DNA from 4 places in the Candidatus Kuenenia stuttgartensis genome. Region 4 is predicted to be linked to each of the others. Evidence: riboswitches for the same ligand, from Rfam matches in the RefSeq annotation. Region 4 holds a riboswitch; each other region holds the start of a gene.
The links. Region 4 has a riboswitch for cyclic di-GMP ahead of KSMBR1_RS22360 (hypothetical protein). Riboswitches for the same ligand answer to the same signal wherever they lie in the genome.
Positions count from the first base shown of each region.

Region 1: it holds a riboswitch for cyclic di-GMP, as region 4 does, so the genes downstream of both, KSMBR1_RS02675 (Ig-like domain-containing protein) here and KSMBR1_RS22360 (hypothetical protein) in region 4, are expected to answer to the same signal.
Region 2: it holds a riboswitch for cyclic di-GMP, as region 4 does, so the genes downstream of both, KSMBR1_RS07790 (type II secretion system protein) here and KSMBR1_RS22360 (hypothetical protein) in region 4, are expected to answer to the same signal.
Region 3: it holds a riboswitch for cyclic di-GMP, as region 4 does, so the genes downstream of both, KSMBR1_RS15060 (peptidoglycan recognition protein family protein) here and KSMBR1_RS22360 (hypothetical protein) in region 4, are expected to answer to the same signal.

Region 1 covers NZ_LT934425.1:590,429-593,582, forward strand. The annotation lists gene KSMBR1_RS02675 (Ig-like domain-containing protein) at 1-1,335, opposite strand, end outside; cyclic di-GMP riboswitch class I at 1,370-1,452, opposite strand; gene KSMBR1_RS02680 (sulfotransferase) at 2,015-2,992, shown strand.
Region 2 covers NZ_LT934425.1:1,686,874-1,690,027, reverse strand. The annotation lists gene KSMBR1_RS07800 (hypothetical protein) at 1-286, opposite strand, end outside; gene KSMBR1_RS20895 (hypothetical protein) at 493-618, opposite strand; gene KSMBR1_RS07795 (type II secretion system protein) at 652-1,122, opposite strand; gene KSMBR1_RS07790 (type II secretion system protein) at 1,241-1,879, opposite strand; cyclic di-GMP riboswitch class I at 2,259-2,352, opposite strand; partial or broken gene KSMBR1_RS07785 (IS66 family transposase) at 2,489-2,896, opposite strand; gene KSMBR1_RS07780 (hypothetical protein) at 3,154-3,154, opposite strand, start outside.
Region 3 covers NZ_LT934425.1:3,230,095-3,233,248, forward strand. The annotation lists gene KSMBR1_RS15055 (4Fe-4S binding protein) at 1-1,156, shown strand, start outside; cyclic di-GMP riboswitch class I at 1,394-1,550, shown strand; gene KSMBR1_RS15060 (peptidoglycan recognition protein family protein) at 1,631-2,314, shown strand; gene KSMBR1_RS15065 (hypothetical protein) at 2,452-3,154, shown strand, end outside.
Region 4 covers NZ_LT934425.1:1,230,657-1,233,810, forward strand. The annotation lists gene KSMBR1_RS05615 (diguanylate cyclase domain-containing protein) at 1-817, opposite strand, end outside; gene KSMBR1_RS22360 (hypothetical protein) at 798-1,256, opposite strand; cyclic di-GMP riboswitch class I at 1,338-1,422, opposite strand; gene KSMBR1_RS05620 (sigma-54-dependent transcriptional regulator) at 2,358-3,154, shown strand, end outside.

The sequences.
Region 1 (3,154 bases), 640 kb from region 4:
AACAAAATAACCGTCAGTCCGCTGCACCGCGGTTACCGTCTCACCCACATTAAGCGTTATAGCCCCTGACAACGTCAAAAACACAGCAAAAAGCTTTCCTGTCTTTGGATGACGTGAATACATGACATCACTCCCCGCATAACTCTTTGTACTATGATAAACACTGCCATCCCATGTACGTTCACTGAGCGGCACATTATTAAGATTATCCCAGTTGGGTATGCACCTTATGAGTTTGAGTCGGGGAGAAACCTCGGTAATACTCTTAAAACCCGACATATCTCCTGTGTCGCCAAACCACCCAAACCAATTATACCAGCCGCCGTTAATGCCAGCCTTGGCTGCAAAAAGACGATTCCTGTATTCATCTGCTTCGTTTGTTTGGGAGTTGCCAACCTTGTCTTTTGTAATATCTACCCCGGCATTAAAATTGTTGGCATCATCTACATAATTTGTATTTTGCGGGCTTTTTTGGCTTAGCATATCCGGCGTTAGCTCATCCTTGTCTGCCCGGACTTTTACCTGATATATCCATTCATCATTGTCCGACTCACTATAGAGCAACGTTGGTTGAACGATCCATTTAGAATTCGTGAATTCCTGAGAAATCCTTGTCCTTAATTTCTTGTAAAATGCAGCCATTCCCTCTGAATACGTTGCATACTCATGGGTAATGGCGCCATGCACCAAACCCAGATCCGCTCCTGTCCAATAAGACAAATCTACAGATATGTTATTCCCCGTTTCGTCTAATCTGTAAAATTCACCTGCAAGCTTTGGCTCATCAATTATATATCCGCCAAAGGTGAACGGCAACCCTGGGTTTTCATAACTCTTTGCCAGGCTTATAATATTTTCAACTACCTCATCAATAACCGCCTGTTGCTGAAAATCCCACATTACGTAAAATTGCTCTGAAGACCCGGCAGGGTGATAACCTGTCGCCAGATTGTAAGGAAACGGATCATGGCTTTTCCATACCATACGCTGATTGTAAAATTCCTTAGCTTCCTCTGAAAGAGGCTGCGTAATGTCTATCGCCCTGCTATATCCTGATAAAATCTGTGGATACCATTGTGGGTTGATCAGATAATACTTAAGGCCTGTGCAATTGGGATTATTGTGATAGTCTGTAACTTCTGAGGATGGATTTATCGCAATGGAATCATACCCCATCTGCCTTGCATAGCTAACGTCCTCAGATGGTTTATCATTCCAGTGTATGCCATAAATATTTTGATATGCTTTTTCTTCCGCAAAATTCTTTTCGTTGAAAATAAAAATATGGGCAAATATTAAAAAGAAAATACTTACGCTGCTGATTCTTAGCTTCATTGCTATTGCTCCTAATAAAAGATTAACTAACAAACATGGTGACCTGGCGAGCTTCGGTATTTCCGAAGCCCCATGGCTTTGCGTCCCAACCTCACGATTGGTTTGCCTTTTTCACGTCTGCTATCTCTTATCAGGAGTTAGCAAACATAAAACTCAATATTTAGATTTGGCGATTCCTCCCTTCTCACTTAAAAATCTTTATTTACGATTTATCTCTACAAATGAGTCCAGTTTTTTTAAATGTAACTACAACAACTGCAGCTTTCGCAGTTCGCGCAGATTTTGTAATATTAAATTCCACAAATTATTTTTATCTTTTGTCCCTGTAATCTGTGAAATCTGCGGTTACAAACACTTTTATTGGTCTGAAGTTTTACCTCGTTAACTGTTATAAATATCGACAATTCTTGAAAATATTTAATAAAATTATAAAACTATTTTTAAGAAAAATATTCTCAAAACTAAATATACTACAACCTAAATTCTGCAATGCAATAGCACGTAGATGAGCGCTGACAAAAGCGGATTAAACAAGGTGCAAAGGTTGCACATTCTAAAAGCTCATAAGAAGTTAAAATTCCCTTGCACTGCCCCTCCTGGTTATGTTTAATATTGCTTGTAATTTTATTTTCTCAGTTGGTTACACTAACAACATCCGTTTTACAAAGCATAAGGTATTATGATGAGATTACTATTAGATATCGCCCGAAAATATCGTAAAAAATTTCAACATTATCAGACTTACCAGAAAATAAAATATTTTGAATCTATCAATAATTTTGACCCAAAGAAAAATATAATAATTACAGGATCTCCGAGAAGTGGTACTACGTGGCTACAAGAGTTGTTTTGTGACATTGAAAAAACGTATCCGTTGTTTGAACCACTGCATCTTGATGGCTCCCCAAAGTTTAAAGAAATAGGTTTTGAGTGGGGACAGTACATTCCAGAAGATTATAATTGGCCTGAAGCAAAGGAGTTATTCGAAAGCCTTTTTAGAGGACAATATTTAACACCGTTCATGATTTCACATGCCAGGGTAGCGCAATTAAAAAATGCAGATTTCTTAATTATTAAATATGTAAGAGCAAATTCATTATTACCTTGGTTCGTTAGGCAATTCGATATCAGGCCACCTATTTATATTCTTAGGCATCCATGTGCTGCAATTGCTTCACAGATGAAAATGAACTGGTACACATGTTCAAAATTTACCATACCAAAAACGAAGTTCCCTGAAAAATATACAAAATATGAACATATATTAAATAATATTAATACAACACTAGAATATGTAGCAGCCAAATGGTGTTTGGATAATATAATACCATTAAATCATCATGGAAATAATAGACTATGGATAACCGTTTTCTATGAAAATTTAATTGCGAACCCTCATGAAGAAGTACCCTATATTTTTAATAGGCTCAATCTGGAATTACCTCGAAATCTATGGTATAAGGTTAATGTACCAAGTGCTATGACTGGTAGCATCTCGCCATTAAGACAAAACAAAATAGAACAATTAAGTAAATGGAAAAATGAGTTATCAGAAAGGGATATTGACTCTATCCTGGGTATGCTTAAAAAATTTGAGATAAAAATTTATGATGATAACATTTTCCCTGTTAAAACCAAGCAAACTCCAGCGAGGTAAAACCTCAGACCAATAAAAACCCCCATTTTTTTGTATAGTTCCTCAAATTCTTCAACCGTGGAAACCTTGTATTTCACTCGTATTTCAAATATCTCTGTTTTTATCTTTCACCATTTTTTGCAGTGCAGAAAGACTTTCAGACTCTCCCTGAACACTTCTTCC
Region 2 (3,154 bases), 460 kb from region 4:
CATTTGGCCAGATCAATCCCCCTGTTTTTTTTAATTCCTTTAATCCTTCTTCGGATAATTCATTCTCTTGTACCTTATTCCACCCTTTTGTTGAATATTCAGCAAAATAGCCTTCGGTATATCCCGTGGAAGTAAAATGTTCCTTTGTGCCATAAACAAATTCAACCTCATCTGGCTTGGCCTTTATTCCTCTTTCTTTAAGCCAAAGGATAACGTCCTCCTCTATATAATTATAAAATCTTTGTTTAGCGTCTTTTAGGTGTTTTTCAGGATTAAGTATCATCATTTCTCCTTTCTTGATAATCGAATTTAAAGTAGGGACGAAGCATTTGTCAGTTTGGGTATGCATACATTTGCGACAATTTATGGCAAATGCTTCGCCCCTATAATTTAATATGGTAAGCGTTCTCTCTTTATAACAAAAAAAGGGGGCACTATTCAAAAAGAATATTGCATCCTTTTCTTTTTTCGTCTGAAAAATCCGGAAAATCATTACGGTGCTATGTAGGTATCAGTACCATTCCCCGTACCGGAATAAATATCATCATACGTTGAACCATTGTAATATCCGCAGGTGGTAGTGCCTTTCCATTCCACATGTCCATCTAAATATAACACATTCTGTCCCGTCTCATTATGATTGTCTGAACGTCAGGTAGTGCTTGTTCCCTGAGCATCTGCGGCTATGATTACACCCGGGTCATCTTCCAGTGTGTGGGTGTAGTCATAGCCGTAACTGCAACCGGCAGTGGTAAATGAAGTATTTGGGGACAAAAGGTCCGATACCGCCGTCAGATTCAGATTATTCGCTTCGCTAACGTCGCTATCGCCTGGGCAACGAAAGATTTTTCGCTCAATTATATATTTATTGTATAATGTGCCGAGCGATTCCATGCCCGTGCTTCCTCCGGCAGGAAACGCCCCATCATGATCATTAGCATACATTCGAAGCGCCAGGCCAATATGCTTCAGGTTTGATGCACACTGCGTTCTACGTGCGGATTCCCGCGCCTTTCCCAAAACCGGCAAGAGGATAGATACCAGAATGCCAATAATTGCAATTACTACCAGCAATTCGATTAATGTAAAACCAGAAATCCCCCGGGTTTTTAATTTGAACATGGCAAGTATCTCATGAAAATGAAGGTGGATTGTAATTGACACCCTTGAACAAGTAATAAAAAAGGGCAATATCCATTATGAATATCACCCTTTTTAGTAAGAGAAAGAAAAAAAATTATTATTGTAATATTGCGGTATCCGTACCGCCCCCTGTTCCTGCGTAAATATTATCATACGTTGACGCTGTACCCTCATAATATCCGCATGTGGCAGTGCCTTTCCATTCCACGTGTCCATCCAGGTAAAGCACATTTTGACCGGTTTGGTTATGATTATCTGAATTAGTGCCAGCGGTACTTGATCCTCGCGCATCTGCTGCCAACACTACGCCTGGGTCATCTGCTGCCGTATGATTACCATCGTAACCATAACTACATTTATCTATAGTAAAGTTAGTGTTCTCAACTAGCGGTCCTTCAGACATCTCGGCTAACTTTAAATTATTTTCCTCTGTCACACCGCTATCACTTGGGCAACGAAATATTTTCCTGTCAGTAATATATGTATTAAACAATTGTCCCAAGGAAGTCATACCTGTACCCTTATTGGGAAAAGCTTCACCATTATCATTGGCAAACATATTCAGCGCCAGTCCAATCTGTTTCAAATTTGATGCGCATTGCGTCTTTCGTGCCGATTCACGTGCCTTACCAAGCACCGGCAGCAGTATACCGGCAAGGATGCCGATAATGGCAATTACCACCAGCAGCTCAATCAGGGTAAAACCCGCATTCCCCCACTTTCTAAGTTTTAACATTTTTACTCTCCCATTAAAAAAAATTGTTTAAGACAACACCATCACAAAATACATCGAATTGGCGCCTAAACGTAAAAAATATACTCATCCCTTATCTTTGTGTTAAAAAAATGCCACCGTTCGTATATCTCAATCTGTTTTTTTACCTTCTTTATTCAAAAAAAAAGACCCAAAACCATAGTAATGCAAAAGGCTTGGGTCTTTATTATAATGCACGTTTACCAGAAGCACTTTGTTAAGATTTCCCGATAATTTTCTATAAGTCTTAAGCATTTTCAGTATTATGCGCTACAATCTACTTGTGATCTCTGCAATATGGTGAAAGCGTAATGAATGGCCCGAAAATTCTTATCCTTCTCGCAAAGTGCGAACATCTCAATTCGGCAACCTGGCAATCTTTACGTATAAAGAACTCACGCTTAAGACCCATGGCTTTGCGTCCCAAACTTGCGGTTGGTTTGCCTTTTTCAATCGATGAAATATTCGGCGGTACTGTACCACAAAGAAAATAAATGTCAATTATTATTTCCATTAAGATAGAGCAAAAACATTTTTTCCCGGTATTATACTATTACGGGTATCTATTCAGCGTATTTTCACCCACTGTCGCTACGAGCTAGCAAAATCAGGCAATTCGCCACGGAATAGCATCTGTAATGCCCGGCTCAAATTTACACCTTGTTTTCGACAGGTCGAGAGATAACTCCGAATGCGGCAGAAAATTTTCGCTCCCTCCAAAGAACGAAAACAGCCAGATATCTTCTGCTGAACCTTCGTCATCCTGATATCGTTTTCTGCCAAATTGTTCGTAAAGGGAACATTTTTATTGTCCATAAACCTCAACACATCACCCTCATACGTCCTCAATCGTTCCAGAAGATTCCGTGCCTTTGTCCTTTTTACCCTCCCCCTTTTTCCCTTACGGTTCGTTTCATCAGGAGGAGGGCTTTCGGCTTCTGCGTTTTGGAGTATCTTCCTATACCTTTGCCGGTATTTTTCTGACTCATCAGTTCCCAGCTGCTACGTCTTAGAATAAATGCTCCAAAAATGCCCAATTAGTCTCAGAATATTTGAGTCTAATACCCAGCAAATGATTTGAAAAATCTTACCCAGCTACCCCGCCTTTTTTTTATCCTGCGTAAGTATTTCACTTGATTTTTTGTTCACGTTAAGAAAAATACATCGTTTACCCCGTTAGAAAGAAGTTCCGTCCGTAAGGCGGAGTAAAGCCTCATTAAATAGTTTGGAAGAGGTTAAAACCACTTCCAAACTTCC
Region 3 (3,154 bases), 2.0 Mb from region 4:
CAGATGTATTCCATGGGTGGGCTATTCACGCCTTCCCGAACTGAAGAAGGAATGGCAGGATTTTAATTGCGGTGTATGTGAAGAGGTGTGCCCCGTTCCGACAAAGGCGATCCATTTTAATACCTATGTGGACGAACAAGGCCGGGAAATTCGCAGGCCTTTTGTAAGAGAAGATGTTTGCGTAGGGTGCGGTTTCTGTGAAAAGGTCTGCCCCGTTTTAGGGACTTCCGCTATTGTCGTGGAAGGCATCCAGCCGCAAACTACGGTAAAAAAAGAAAGGTCTGTAAAAATAGTATCGTCCGGCAACTTTCTCCCCAAAACACTTGGAAAGTGGAAAAGGATTGCAGAGCCGAGGATTTACGAAGGAGGCGAAAAATTATATGAATATATAAATGGAGGCGCGGAGCTGTATTTAGCGTATTCGTTTATCCGGGTGACGAATGCGGAGTATGGAGATGATACAGGGAAGAGGATTTCCATAGATGTTTGGGAGTTTGAAACTGCGGAAGACGCATTCGGCGTCTTCACAAAAGACCGTGCGGGTATTGGGATACCATTAGGCAACAGGGCGTCTTTGTTTGAAAATTACTTGTGTGTATGGAATGATGTGTATTGCATAAAGGTAGCGCCATGGGAGGGCAGTATTTCTGGCGGAGAAATTACTTCTTTTGGTAAATCCATTATCGATTTAATGCCCTACAAAAAAGAAATCCTCCCCGATATAGTACGTTATTTGCCGGAGGATTCTCTTGTGAAAGAAAGCCTGAAATTTTTTCACGAAAAGATCATTCTGGATAATATCTATATATCCGATAATTTTATTGAAGAAAATGTATTTCATTTAAGCAAACAGACGGACGCCCTTATCGCAGAATACAAAACGAGGGAAGAGACCGCCCCTTTACTGCTACTGTTGATAAAATATCCAGACCGTGATGCGACATCAATCGCATTTGAAGCGGTGGTTCAGTTGTGGAGGTCATGGGGAGAAAAAGAGACGCACTCAAATGCCATCCATACCTTTCAAAACGAAAACGGATACTTTACCTCATGGTTGCAGGAAAAACATCTTCTGTCAGCAACATTTCTTTCCCAAAAAAAGGAAGAGGGTGAAGAATTGCTTCGCCGTGTACTGCAAAATGATAAAATCAAATAAAGGACTCGAGCGGTCGGCAATCTACAATCGGCTTTCAATAGAGGCCAGAGGTCGGAGGTCAGATGTCCGCGAAAAACTCTGACTTCTGAAATTGGCAATCGGCAAAATTGCAGATTGAGGGTTGCGCCTTGCGCTTTTCCCCCGGAGCTATTTATTTGACGCCGAATTAATTATTGACAAAAAAATGAATGATTTTATAATGTACTTACTAAAACAATAGCTCTTTTTTATAGTAACTATTGATAAAGGCAAACCAGTCGTGAGGCTGGGACGCAAAGCAAAGAGTCTTTAACTTATTCAGCGGCGCACAAAGCGTAAAACAAAAAATCCGCAGAAGGATGAAGAGAAAAATTTCGCGATACCGCTAAACAGTGAAGAAAGCCCTGCTACCGAATAAAAAACTGTATAACGTTTATTTTATTCCGTAGCAGGGCTTTTTTATTTATTACTATAGTGTGATTTAAAATGAATACAATGAGAAATCGTACATACGAAAAGATTATTCAATATGTGTCGTTAACAATGATTGTTGCGGCAGGAGGTATTATTGGCGCCTTGCCTCTTATTAGCAGCAGTTCCGCAGAGGTAAGAACGGTGATATCGGAAAGCGATATGCTGAGAGCGGCATTTGCACAAAAAATATCTCAGATTTGCGAGATAGATACAATAGATACAAAGGAAAGACCGTGGCAATATATTGTTATACACCATAGCGCTTCAGAGAAAGGAAATGCAACCCGGTTTGATACCTATCATAGAGAAAAGAAAGGGTGGAAGTATGGATTGGCATATCACTTTGTGATTGGCAATGGAACTCTTTCTGGCGATGGAGAAATAGAGGTAGGAAATCGCTGGAAGAACCAAATTCATGGCGCTCACACGGCAAATATGGATTGCAACCAGGTGGCGATAGGCATTTGCCTCGTGGGTGATTTTGAAAACGGCGGGAAACCTTCTGAGGATCAATTTGATTCGCTGGTTAGGTTGACCCGTTATCTTTCCTCGAAATATGACATCCCTTTATCGAACATCATATTACATAGCCAGGTTCATCAAAAAGGAACTGCATGCCCCGGTAAAAATTTCCCCATGGCTGAATTTAAGACGAGTTTAATTCAGTTTGCCTCTAACGAAATATCCCCTTCGCGAAAATCATAACCACAAAGCACATAAAGTTTAACCACAAAGGGCCTAGCGCGGCCTTTGGCCGCAACCAAAAAGGTGATTTTTAGTTTATTATAAAGTATAGTAGTATCCTCGTAAATAGTAATCAGACAATTTGGAGGACACTACTTATGAATAAGTTGATGGAATTATATCGAGACAGGATCGTGGGTGCAATAAGCGGTCTGGACAGGATTCGTTTTCGCGGGACATTGCGGTGGTTGGCCAGTGAGCGTGGGATGGGAACATTCATGAACCAAGCGAGAATTCTGCTTAAGGATTTTTCCGGTTGGGTCAATGGGCTTACGGCACAGGTGCGAGACAGTTGTGAATCGCGGGCGAAAGATTTGGGTATCGAGGTGCGGTATTTGATGAGCAGCGGTGTTGATAAGGAGAAGTTGGCTCGCCAGATCGCGGCGGATAAGAGGATTACGGAAGGTTCCATCTGCCTGTTGAGTGTGGTAGAGCCTTGTATTGCGCCGATGGTCAAGGGCAACAAGGCCAGCAAGAAGCTCGAGTTGGTAATGGCGCCCCGCAAGTGTGTCTTTGTGTATCATTATTTTAATGATCCAGTGTTTGGTTTTGGTCATGTTCGTATCCAGAGTTGGGCGCCGTTTAATATTTTCATTTGTCTCAATGGTCGTCATTGGCTGGAGCGGCAACTTCAGAAGCAAGGTATTGATTATGTTAAGGACGGCAACTGTTTTGTGCGTATAGAGGATATTGCGGCTGCGCAGGTTCTGCTCCATGAGCAGCTTAAGACTGACTGGGCGAAGCTGCTGAACGGGCTTGCGTTGGGCAGTTGCCCGGCATTGTCGCAGATTCTTCGTCCGT
Region 4 (3,154 bases):
ATACGGATTTGACTTCCCGTTTAATCAAAAACTCTTGTTCTGCCGCTGCTTCTTTTGGCATACGGCACACCTGTGGGATATGAATAACATCGCCCGCACGCAGGTGTTTCATCCACCATGTGAATGCGAAGAAGGAAACGTCCATAAATCGACGTCTTTGAGAGGGTATGCCTTCGTTGCACCATTCATAAACATTGTCAGCCATGCCGTTATTCGTACCGGACAGCACAAGGCATACCCTGTCAACTCCGATCTGCCTGCCAATTTCTCCCTCGCCTATTGTTTGGAGTATTTTTGGAATAGCCTCATCAACAGAAACAGACTCCATCAATATGTTCGACAGTATATACAGGATTTCATGCCGCTGTTCATTTTGCTTTTGTATTGTTATATCTTCCTTTATCGCAAAAAAATGTGTTATCATTCCTTCCTCATTCATGAGGGGAGAAATAGACGCCTTCTCCCAGTAGAAACTGCCGTCTTTTTTCTTATTACAAAACACCCCTTTCCATTTTTTGCCGGAGGTAATTGTTTCCCACAAATGTTTATACTCTTCGGGAGCAGTCCTGCCGGATTTCAGTATGCGGGGATTTGCCCCTGTAACCTCTTCCCGGGTATAGCCGGTGAGTTCAGTAAATTGCGAATTTACATATTCAATAGTTCCCTTTATGTCTGTCACAATTACTGCACATGGGATTTGTTCTATTAACGTGTAAAACATGATACGTTTATCTTTTCTGCCTGTTACCGCGCTCTGCGTGGCAACAAATTGTTTTGGACGCTCTGAGTCCGGATTATTACTCGAGATACAGGGCATCTGATCCTGCATTCCCACGCGAGAGCGCTGGAACGGGAAAAAACATTACACACTCTTTCGCATTGCTTGTTTTTCGTTGGGCAATGCCCATCCTACTTAACTCACTTTGTTCTGAATGATAAGAAAGACGTTGGGTTTTGCCTTTACAACAGACATGCTGGTTACTATTGAGGCGTGTAATCTGAAGGTGGTTACGATAGAGATATGTGCGGAGTGTGAACTTGCCGAGACGAAGCGTAAAGTTTGTATTGGCTTTCGCTACTGTGATTTGTCCGAACCTAAGAATCTGTGTGCATTCAAATAAATCAAAGGCGGAAAGCGATAGCTCTGTGCTGTATACGGCTGCGCTTCGCGCAGCCGTATAACCATAGCCGTATAACCATAGCCGTATAACCATAGCCGTATAACCATAGCCGTATAACCATAGCCGTATAACCATAATAGTCATGTAAGAATAAAGCACAGTAATGTCTAAAATCAAAAAAAATCTTACTGTCGAAGGCTGAATAATTCAGCACTTATCGGTAGTAAGGCTATCTTTGTACTGTAAGTAAAGACCTTTTACTTTGCGTCCCCTGATTGCTCAGGGTTTGCCTTTATCGATATTTTCATGAATCTTGTATTAAAAGCGGGAAATATACATTATTACCACGGGTTATTCAATAGTTATTTTTACCGGTATCAAAATTTTTGTAATACTTTAGTCCTATGAAAAAAACCGCTCGTTCCCAAGCTCCGGCTTGGGAACGGGATTGTTTGAGAAGCTCCAGCTTCGAATGGAAAAGGGAATGAACCCATTATGTCAGCTTGGAGGCTTTTCAGTATGTTACCCAAGATATTTGGGAACCTCTTTTGAATCGAATAATACACGAAGCTTCGCTTGCCGGCTAAATGGAAGCTAGAGCTTCCAACGCAATTACGTTCCCAAGCCGGACAGACTGGGTCAAATGAACTTTATTGTCTCAAAAGTGGGGACAACTCTTCGCATTATGCCTGTTTTCGACCCTATTTAGTGCTGTTTTCCCATTAAAGTGGAGAATGCCTGTCGTAAAATAGGATAAAATTGCCCATTTGACCCAGTCTGCGGAGCTTGGGAACGAGCATTTTTGTTTTTCCAAAAATCTAAACTGTTACAAATTTTTAGATCAGGCTGATTAAAGTATGGCTATAAACAGTGGTATAAAATTTGCGACAACGCTACATAATCATTTAAATGTTTCTGGTAACTATTCAGCTTAGAGGGGATTTAATTTGTACATAAGTTTTATAAAAACCAGTTAAACCACGGAACACGCGGAATACACGGAAATTGATTATTTTGCATAAGTTTTATAAAAACGTGTAAGTATCCTCTTAAAAAAATACTACATTGTGTGAGAAATCGTATTTTTAAACAGATGTTGATAATGGAAGATTAGTAGTGTTTAAAAATTAAACGTTTTGATATACTGAACTCAAAGTATTTTTTTTACGGGAAAAAAATTAAGTTTTATAATGCGTGGGACATTGAACGGTTTGTTTTTAATGGAAGGATAAATAAATGAAGCCGAAAGGTATAATTCTTATTGTCGATGACGAAGAAACAATCAGGCTTTCTGTCAGGGAGTTTTTAGATGCGCAGGGTTATGAAGCAATTGCCGCCGGTAGTTGCGAAGAAGCGCTGGAGAAAATGGATACATTTATGCCGGATTTGATACTGCTGGATTTGAGATTGCCCAATATAAATGGAGTGGAACTTATTGAAAAAATAAAAGAGAAAGACCCTAACGCGTTAATGGTGGTAATGACGGGATATGGAAGCGTAGACTCGGCAGTTGAAGTAATGAGACTAGGGGCATACGATTATTTAGAGAAACCGTTTAAGCTTGACAGGTTAAGGTCGGTGGTTGAAAAGGCATTAAGGAGGCAGGGGCTGCGCCAGGAGGTGCTTGAAATAAAGGAAAAGCAATGGACGTTTGATGAAGAATCGGACGGAATTATTATTGGCAATAGCCCGCAGATGAAAGAGATATATTCTCTTATTAAACAGGTGGCAAAAAGTTCTTCTACAACGGTGTTAATACAAGGAGAGAGCGGTACCGGGAAAGAGCTTGTTGCAAGGGCGGTGCACCGGTTAAGCGCAAGAAAATCAGGGCGTTTTGTGGATATAAATTGCGCTGCCCTGACGGAAAGCCTTCTGGAAGCAGAATTATTTGGTTATGAAAAAGGGGCATTTACCGGCGCGGCGACAGCCGGTAAACCGGGTTTGTTTGAAATTGCCGATAAGGGAACCGTTTTCCTTGATGAAATAGGCGAGATGGGGGTTTTGCTGCAGGCAAAACTTTTAAGAATTCTGCA